2 regions of the Thermanaerothrix solaris genome follow, and region 1 is predicted to be linked to the other one. Evidence: a T-box and tRNA genes for the amino acid it is inferred to sense, from the RefSeq annotation. Region 1 holds a T-box; the other holds one or more tRNA genes.
What was found. A T-box is a leader RNA that pairs with one kind of tRNA and senses whether it is charged. The one in region 1 lies ahead of ileS (isoleucine--tRNA ligase), so its partner is inferred to be a tRNA-Ile.
Positions count from the first base shown of each region.

Region 2: it has a tRNA-Ile gene. The T-box ahead of ileS (isoleucine--tRNA ligase) is inferred to sense a tRNA for this amino acid. The anticodon was not compared.

Region 1 covers NZ_JAUHMF010000002.1:951,123-955,549, reverse strand. The annotation lists gene QYE77_RS12655 (TIGR01777 family oxidoreductase) at 1-270, opposite strand, end outside; gene QYE77_RS12650 (hypothetical protein) at 564-1,844, opposite strand; T-box leader at 1,919-2,184, shown strand; gene ileS (isoleucine--tRNA ligase) at 2,261-4,427, shown strand, end outside.
Region 2 covers NZ_JAUHMF010000002.1:604,194-608,620, reverse strand. The annotation lists rRNA gene QYE77_RS11020 (23S ribosomal RNA) at 1-2,097, opposite strand, end outside; tRNA gene QYE77_RS11015 (tRNA-Ala) at 2,457-2,529, opposite strand; tRNA gene QYE77_RS11010 (tRNA-Ile) at 2,543-2,616, opposite strand; rRNA gene QYE77_RS11005 (16S ribosomal RNA) at 2,763-4,267, opposite strand.

The DNA.
Region 1 (4,427 bases):
ACTGGTGAGAAACTCGTGCTTGCGTTGCGGTGTCCAGCGGCCAGCCCCTAAATTTGCCCCGGCCAAATTGACCACCGCGTTCATCTCAGCCAGCACATCCGCCCATGGAGCGCCGCGGCGTCCATCCCAGGGATACACGGTTACCGCAGACGGCAAGCGCACCGCCTGAGGACGGCGGCTCAAAACACTGACCTCGTGCCCCATTTCCAGCAAGCGCCCGATCAACGCCCGCCCGATAAAACCACTACCGCCAATAATCAGAATCCTCATGAGATCAGCCTCACTTCCTCATAGAAACTTATATCTATACGAAAAATAAAAGGGATGTGGAGCATGGTTCTTTTTGATTATACTTTGATCCCCTCACCCCGAAACCCTGTCGGCGGCGTGTCAAGCCAAAAGATAATGTTACCGAACGGCTATTGTTCTGCCAAAAGATAATGTTACCCAAGCGGCCACTCCTTTCAGGGAAGGTGGGATGGAAAAGCTGAATGTCAAAGAACAATCTGGCCAGTTGGCCTTCGGGGGTGCCACACAAGCGCTGATAGCCAACGACCAGCCGATCAGACATGTGAATGCTCTGGCTGTTGTAAGGTCAGGCGGACATCCTCCACCTGACCCTCTGGAGCACAGGGCAGGTGGGCGAGGCGGTCAACCAGCGCCTGGATCTCTTCACGCAAGCGCATGGGATTGGTTTGCTCACGCAGGGCCAGGCAGGCCGCCTGTTTCTCCGGGGAGAGTGCACCGGCCTGGATGAGCCGTTCGAGAGGCGGGATGGCAGGGGCGTACATGCGTTTGACTTTGGCAGGCGTCTGTTCGGAGCGGATACGTTTTTCTTGCAGGCGCAGGACGGGCTGGAAGAAGTTATGGTATAGCCAGAGTTTGTCATAGAGTTGGTTGAGCAAATGGGTCTGTTCCACCGTGTCCAGCCGACCATAGCCGACATAGGCGCGCACCAGCGAGAAGTTGTTTTCTTCCACAAAGCGATTGTCGTTCTTGTGAAAGGGACGGCTGCGCGAAACGTCTGCTTTCACTTTGTCCTTCCAGTAACGCAGGAGATGGGCGTTCAGGAACTCGCTGCCGTTATCCGGGTGCAATTCGCGGATTGCGAAGGGTAAACGCTGGCGAATGCGCTCAAAGCCGTCTTGCATGACCAGCCAGGAGCGTCCCAGCACTGCCACACACTCACTCCAGCCACTGGCCACGTCCACCAGTTGCAGGGTGTGGACGTATTGTCCCTGGGAGCTTAAGCCGCAGTGGTGCACCAGGTCGACTTCCAGGTGCCCGGGCTGACGTTCCTCCCAGGCAATGCGCCGCATCGGGATGAACGACCTCACGCTGGAAGTCGGGGCCGGGCGTCCCACCCGATGCGCCAGGCGCTGGGCAGCCCGTTGCGAAGCCGGCAAGCGCCGCCGCACACTGGAAATGCTGATCTTTCCCAGCAATTCCAGCGTTGTCTCGCTCAGGAGCAATTCACCGTGCGCTTGCAAGTGCCTGGCCATCCAGACCAGGTTCGGTTGCAGACGTTCGGCACAGGGATAATCCAGACTGCGAGCGATCACCGCAATCGCCGCATCTACCTCCGGCCCATACCTCTTGCCGCGCTCCCGCTTACGCCGCTTGCGTCCTAGCTCCCCATTCAGCAAACGGATCAGCGATTTGCGGTGCAGCCCGGTCACGGCCTGGGCTTCATCCAGCAGACGGCTGCGCTCTTTGCGCCCTTCCGCCCGCCAGTACCGCAGCCGTATCTTGTGTAAGTACTTGCGACGCTCATCTACGGTCATTGGATCGGTTTCGGCCATCTCGTTCACTCCGGTAACATTTTCTTTTGAGTGAACGATCATATCTCGGTAACATTTTATTTGATAGAACGCGGGCGGTTGATTTTTTGCCCACTTCGTGGCATAATTGGCGCATCTGAAAAGCGATGATGGAAACGAGTAGGCTCATGCGAGGCTGTCAGCGAACCCGGGAGAGTGTGAGCCGGGGCAGATCGGTGAGCCGAAAATCCTTCCGGAGCTGCAAACTGAACGCGGACCAGAGGGTTCGCCAGTAGGGGCGCCGGCCTCGCCAGCCGTTACCCAGGGCGCAGGTATCAACGGGTAAACCGGGCGTACCTGGCAGAGTGCCTGCCTGTGGGCAGGAATCAGGGTGGTACCGCGAGAACCCCCTCTCGTCCCTGAAGTGGAGAGAGGGTTTTTATTTAGATATCATCTCATTTTCGGAGAGATCAAACCCAAGGTGATTAGAGGAGTAGCGTATGTTCCGACCCATCTCACCGAAACTCGATATCGTCGCGCTTGAGGAGTCCATCCTACGTTTTTGGAAAACGCATGATATTTTCCACGAAACCCTGCGCCAACGAGAAGGCCAGCCGGAATATGTTTTCTACGAAGGACCCCCCACTGCCAATGGCAAGCCTGGCGTACATCACGTCCTGGCACGCGCGTTCAAGGATGTCTTTCCCCGCTATAAAACCATGCGCGGCTTTCACGTCATTCGCCGCGGAGGATGGGACACTCATGGGCTCCCGGTCGAGATTGAAGTGGAAAAACAACTGGGGTTTAACACCAAGCGGGAAATTGAAGCCTATGGGATTGCCCGCTTCAATGAACTCTGCCGCAAATCAGCCTTCACCTACATTCGCGAGTGGGAGAAACTCACCGAACGTATCGCCTTTTGGGTTGACCTGGACACTGCATACATCACCTACACCAACGATTACATCGAATCGGTGTGGTGGATTCTGAAAAACTTCTGGGAACGCAATCTACTCTATCAGGGTTTCAAGGTTGTCCCCTATTGCCCGCGCTGTGGCACGCCGCTTTCGGATCATGAGGTTGCTCTCGGTTACGATGAAGCCACCGATCCCTCGGTTTATGTGCGCTTACCTCTGGTGGACGAACCCGGGACGTCCTTGTTGATCTGGACAACCACGCCCTGGACACTGCCCGCCAACGTAGCTGTAGCCGCTCACCCGGACGTAGACTACGTGGTCATTGAACGCAAAACTCCAGAAAACGGGAAAGAACGCCTGATCCTGGCCGAACCGCTGGTTTCACGCGTCTTCGGAGATGAGCCGATTACCGTGATTGCCAAAATGAAAGGGCGCCAGTTGAAGGGTAAACGCTATCACCCGTTGTTCACCTTCCTGCCGGTGGATAAACCCGCCCATTACGTCGTTTTGGGTGATTTCGTAACCACCGAAGAGGGCACCGGCCTCGTGCATATGGCACCTGCCTTTGGCGCAGAGGATATGAGCGCAGCGCTGGAATACGACTTGCCTATCCTGATGACCGTCAATGAAGAAGGTGCTTTCATCCCCGAAGTGCGCCCATGGGCCGGTAAATTCGTCAAAGATGCCGACCCCGAAATTACCGAGGACTTACGCCGCCGTGGGCTATTGTTACGCGCCGAAACCTACACGCATACCTACCCCTTCTGCTGGCGTTGTTCTACCCCCTTGCTGTATTATGCTCGCCCCACCTGGTACATCCGCACCAGCCAGTTCAAAGAGCAAATGGTTGCTCTGAACGAGAAAATTAACTGGTATCCTGAACACATTAAATATGGGCGTTTTGGCAATTGGCTGGCTAATAACATTGATTGGGCTTTAGGGCGCGAGCGCTATTGGGGCACGCCTCTGCCCATCTGGGAATGCCAGCAGTGTCACCATCAGGAGTGCATCGGATCAGTCGCCGAACTCTCGCAAAAAGCCGGGCGAGACCTCTCAGGGCTCGACCTGCACCGCCCTCATGTGGATGAAATCCGCTGGAAATGCCCGGATTGCGGTGGCACCATGACCCGCGTCCCGGAGTTGATTGATGTCTGGTTTGATTCGGGAGCGATGCCGGTTGCCCAATGGCATTATCCCTTTGAGAACCAAGAGATGTTCAAACGCCAATTCCCGGCGGACTACATCTGCGAGGCTGTTGACCAAACGCGCGGTTGGTTCTACTCCCTCCACGCCATCAGCACGCTGCTATTCAATGAAGTTGCTTACAAGAATGTGATCTGCCTCGGGTTGATCTTGGACGCTCAAGGGCAAAAGATGTCCAAGTCACGCGGAAACGTAGTAGACCCCTGGGACGTGATCAATCGCACCGGTGCTGATGCCATGCGTTGGTACCTCTACACCGCCAGCCCGCCCGGCCAGGAACGTCGTTTCTCAAGTGATTTGGTGGCCGAGGTGCTGCGCAATTTTGTGCTCACCTTGTGGAACACCTATGCCTTCTTCGTGACATACGCCAATCTGGATAAGTGGCAACCCTCAGATGAGGAACCTGAATATACCCCCTTGGATCGCTGGCTACGCTCATCATTGCATGCGCTGGTACGAGATGTCACCGACGCGTTAGAACATTACGATGTGTTAGACGCAACCCGCCCCATTGAGACCTTTGTGGATCAACTTTCCAATTGGTATC
Region 2 (4,427 bases), 350 kb from region 1:
CAGCCATTTCAATTTCGCCGGGTCCCTCGTTGAGACAGTGCCCTAGTCGTTACGCCATTCGTGCGGGTCGGAACTTACCCGACAAGGAATTTCGCTACCTTAGGACCGTTAGAGTTACGGCCGCCGTTCACCGGGGCTTCGGTTCGGAGCTTCGCTTGCGCTAACCCCTCCCCTTAACCTTCCGGCACTGGGCAGGCGTCAGCCCCTATACATCGCCTTACGGCTTAGCAGAGACCTGTGGTTTTGGTAACCAGTCGCTAGGGCCATTTCACTGCGACCCCCCGGCGCTACGCGGTTTAGGCTCACGCCAAGGGGCACCCCTTCTCCCGAAGTTACGGGGCCAATTTGCCTAGTTCCTTAACGAGGGTTCTCCCGTTCGCCTGGGTATACTCTACCCGTCTACCAGTGTCGGTTTGCGGTACGGGCACCCGAGATTCAACGCTTAGAAGCTTTTCTTGGCAGCAAGGCTCAGCTCACTTCGCCTTACGGCCCGCCATGGTGTCTCAGCTCAGCCGGCGGATTTGCCTACCGGCCTCATCGCCTGACACACCATGCACCTGCACGACCAATCGCAGGCTGGCCTACCTCGCTGCGTCCCTCCATCGCTCCTCTCGGGTGGTTCCGGAATGTTGACCGGATGTCCATCACCTACGCCTTTCGGCCTCGGCTAAGGGCCCGACTAACCCGACGCGGATTGACCTGGCGTCGGAAACCTTAGACATACGGCGAACACGGTTCTCACGTGTTTTACGCTACTCATGCCTGCATTCTCACTTCTACACGCTCCAGCCGTCCTTCCGGTCGACCTTCCCCGCGTGTAGAACGCTCCCCTACCGCCCCAGCCTAGGCTGGGACCCATGGCTTCGGTATCAGGCTTAGCCCCGTTGAGTTTTCCGCGCAGGGTCACTAGACCAGTGAGCTATTACGCACTCTTTAAAGGATGGCTGCTTCTAAGCCAACCTCCTGGTTGTTTCAGTAACCCCACATCGTTTCCCACTTAGCCTGAATTTTGGGACCTTAGCCGATGGTCTGGGCTGTTTCCCTCTCGACCACGAATCTCATCACCCGCAGTCCGACTGCCACGCTATGGAGTAGCGGCATTCGGAGTTTGATTGGGTTCGGTAAGCAATAAGCCCCCTAGCCCATTCAGTGCTCTACCTCCGCTACTGAACGCGTGGCGCTAGCCCTAAAGCTATTTCGGGGAGAACCAGCTATCTCCGGGTTCGTTTGGCATATCACCCCTACCCACAGCTCATCCCCTAACTTTGCAACGTTAGTGGGTTCGGGCCTCCACGAGCGGTTAAGCTCGTTTCACCCTGGCCATGGGTAGCTCACCCGGTTTCGGGTCTAATCCCTGCGACTCAGCGCCCTATTCAGACTCGCTTTCGCTACGGCTCCGGGTGTCACTCCCTTAGCCTCGCCACAGAGATTAACTCGCAGGCTCATTCTCCAAGAGGCACGCTGTCAGGCCTAGCGGCGCGCACCCGGCTTTCGCCGGAGCACCGACCCGCTATTAGCCCTCCAACTGCTTGTAGGCTTACGGTTTCAGGTTCTATTTCACTCCCCTCGCCGGGGTACTTTTCACCTTTCCCTCACGGTACTTGTTCACTATCGGTCGCCAAGTGTATTTAGCCTTGGAGGGTGGACCCCCCAGCTTCCCGCCGGATTAGCGTGCCCGGCGGTACTCAGGGTCCTGGCGGGAGGCAATTCGCTTTCGCATACGGGGCTATTACCCTCTCTGGCAGGCTTTCCCACACCTTTCTGCTAGCAAATTGCTTTGTCACTCCCATGTGCCAGGCCCTACAACCCCACCCCGGCAAGCCGGGATGGTTTGGGCTGTTCCCCTTTCGCTCGCCACTACTCAGGGAATAATTTCTTTTCCTCTGGGTACTTAGATGTTTCAGTTCCCCAGGTTCCCCTCGCTCCGCCTATGGGTTCAGCGGGCGATGCCAGTGGTTCACCACTGGCGGGTTTCCCCATTCGGAGATCCCCGGATCAACGCCTGTTCACGGCTCCCCGAGGCTTATCGCAGTGACCCACGTCCTTCATCGGCACTTGGCGCCTAGGCATCCACCGTAAGCCCTTAGTAGCTTCCGTACGTGATACGGAGAACCCAGGACTCTTTGTTTTTTGTCCCGTCGAAATTGGGCCTTACGTTGTTTGGCCTACATCACACTATTCACTTTTTAAGGTGCTGCTCCGATCTGACGATCGGGCGCCGTTGGCTGGCGCTCAGTGCCCCTCACCCTGCGGTCAGAACCACTCAGCACAAGCCAACCTGCACAACCCTAACTTGTTAATTTTCACGCGGCGACCCGGCTCACCGCCGGGTCGTCATCTTACACCCTTGCGGTTTGCCTTACGGTTCAGATCACCAGACTACTTCGATTCACGTACTCCGTCAACCTCGTCCTTCTTTTACCTCTGCCGTTTCCGGCTTCCTCCGTGTAACTCAGTGGAGATGAGGGGATTCGAACCCCTGACCTCCGCCGTGCAAAGGCGGCGCTCTCCCAACTAAGCTACATCCCCGTGTTCGGGGCAGTGGGCCTTTCAGGAGTCGAACCTGAGACCTCGCCCTTATCAGAGGCGCGCTCTAACCAGCTGAGCTAAAGGCCCATCCGGTGCCGCCCGCACCTTAACAACTGAGAAGTGATAGGAAGTTCACCCTGCGACCCGACCTCGCCACCGCTGCGAGGATTTGAAGGATCACAGTTTGCGCAAGTTGAGCGTCCCTCCGCAGAGGGTTGCTCAGCGCTCCCTAGAAAGGAGGTGATCCAGGCGCACCTTCCGGTACACCTACCTTGTTACGACTTCGTCCCAGTCACCAGCCCCACCTTCGACGGCGCCCTCCCTTGCGGGTTAGGCTACCGGCTTCAGGTGTTGCCAGCTCCCATGACGTGACGGGCGGTGTGTACAAACCCCGGGAACGTATTCACCGCAGTATGGCTGACCTGCGGTTACTAGCAACTCCGTCTTCATGCAGGCGGGTTGCAGCCTGCAATCTGAACTGAGGCCGGCTTTGGGGGATTGGCTCCGCCTCGCGGCTTCGCGACCCATTGTACCGACCATTGTAGCGTGTGTGTAGCCCAGGACATAAAGGCCATGCTGACTTGACGTCATCCTCACCTTCCTCCGGCTTAAGGCCGGCGGTCCCGTGTGACACATGTAACACACGGCGAGGGTTGCGCTCGTTGGCGGACTTAACCGAACATCTCACGACACGAGCTGACGACAGCCATGCAGCACCTGTGCAGGCTCCCCGAAGGGTCGGTCACCTTTCGGCTCCCTACCACCTGCATGTCAAGCCCTGGTAAGGTTCTTCGTGTTGCATCGAATTAAACCACACGCTCCGCTGCTTGTGCGGGGTCCCGTCAATTCCTTTGAGTTTTAGCCTTGCGGCCGTAGTCCTCAGGCGGTGGACTTATCGCGTTAGCTTCGGCACTGATGGATTTTAACCCACCAACGCCAAGTCCACATCGTTTACGGCTAGGACTACCGGGGTCTCTAATCCCGTTTGCTCCCCTAGCTTTCGCGTCTGAGCGTCAGAGACAGTCCAGGGGGCCGCCTTCGCCACTGGTGTTCCTCCGGATATCTACGCATTTCACCGCTACACCCGGAATTCCACCCCCCTCTACTGCTCTCTAGTCCAGCAGTATTGAACGACCTCTCCCGGTTGAGCCGGGAGATTTCACATCCAACTTGCCGGACCGCCTACACGCGCTTTACGCCCAGTAAATCCGGATAACGCTCGCCTCCTACGTTTTACCGCGGCTGCTGGCACGTAGTTAGCCGAGGCTTATTCGGAGGGTACTGTCCTTCCTCATCCCCTCCAAAAGCGCTTTACAACCCGAAGGCCTTCATCGCGCACGCGGCGTCGCTGGGTCAGGCTTTCGCCCATTGCCCAATATTCCCTACTGCTGCCACCCGTAGGTGTCTGGCCCGTGTTTCAGTGCCAGTGTGGGGGGCCACCCTCTCAGGCCCCCTACCCGTCATCGCCTTGGTAGGCCGTTACCCTACCAACTAGCTGATGGGACGCAGGCCCATCCCGAAGCGGCTTGCGCCTTTAGTTCTGCGGCCTCTAATCCACAGAACCACATGGGGTATTAGCAGCCCTTTCGAGCTGTTATCCCCCTCTTCGGGGTAGGTCACCTACGCGTTACTCACCCGTTCGCCACTGAGTGCGTTACGAGAACACACTCCGTTCGACTTGCATGTATTAGGCGCGCCGCCAGCGTTCATCCTGAGCCAGGATCAAACTCTCCGCAAGAGTTTGAATCGCCTTTTCAGGCGTCAAGGTTAAACTCACCGGATCGACAGGTGCCTTCCTATCACTCTTCAGTTGTTAAGGTGCTGCTCTCCGAGGGCCAGATTCTACCCATCCTCATCACCCCTGTCAAGGGCCGCCGATAAAACCGCCGATGTCAATC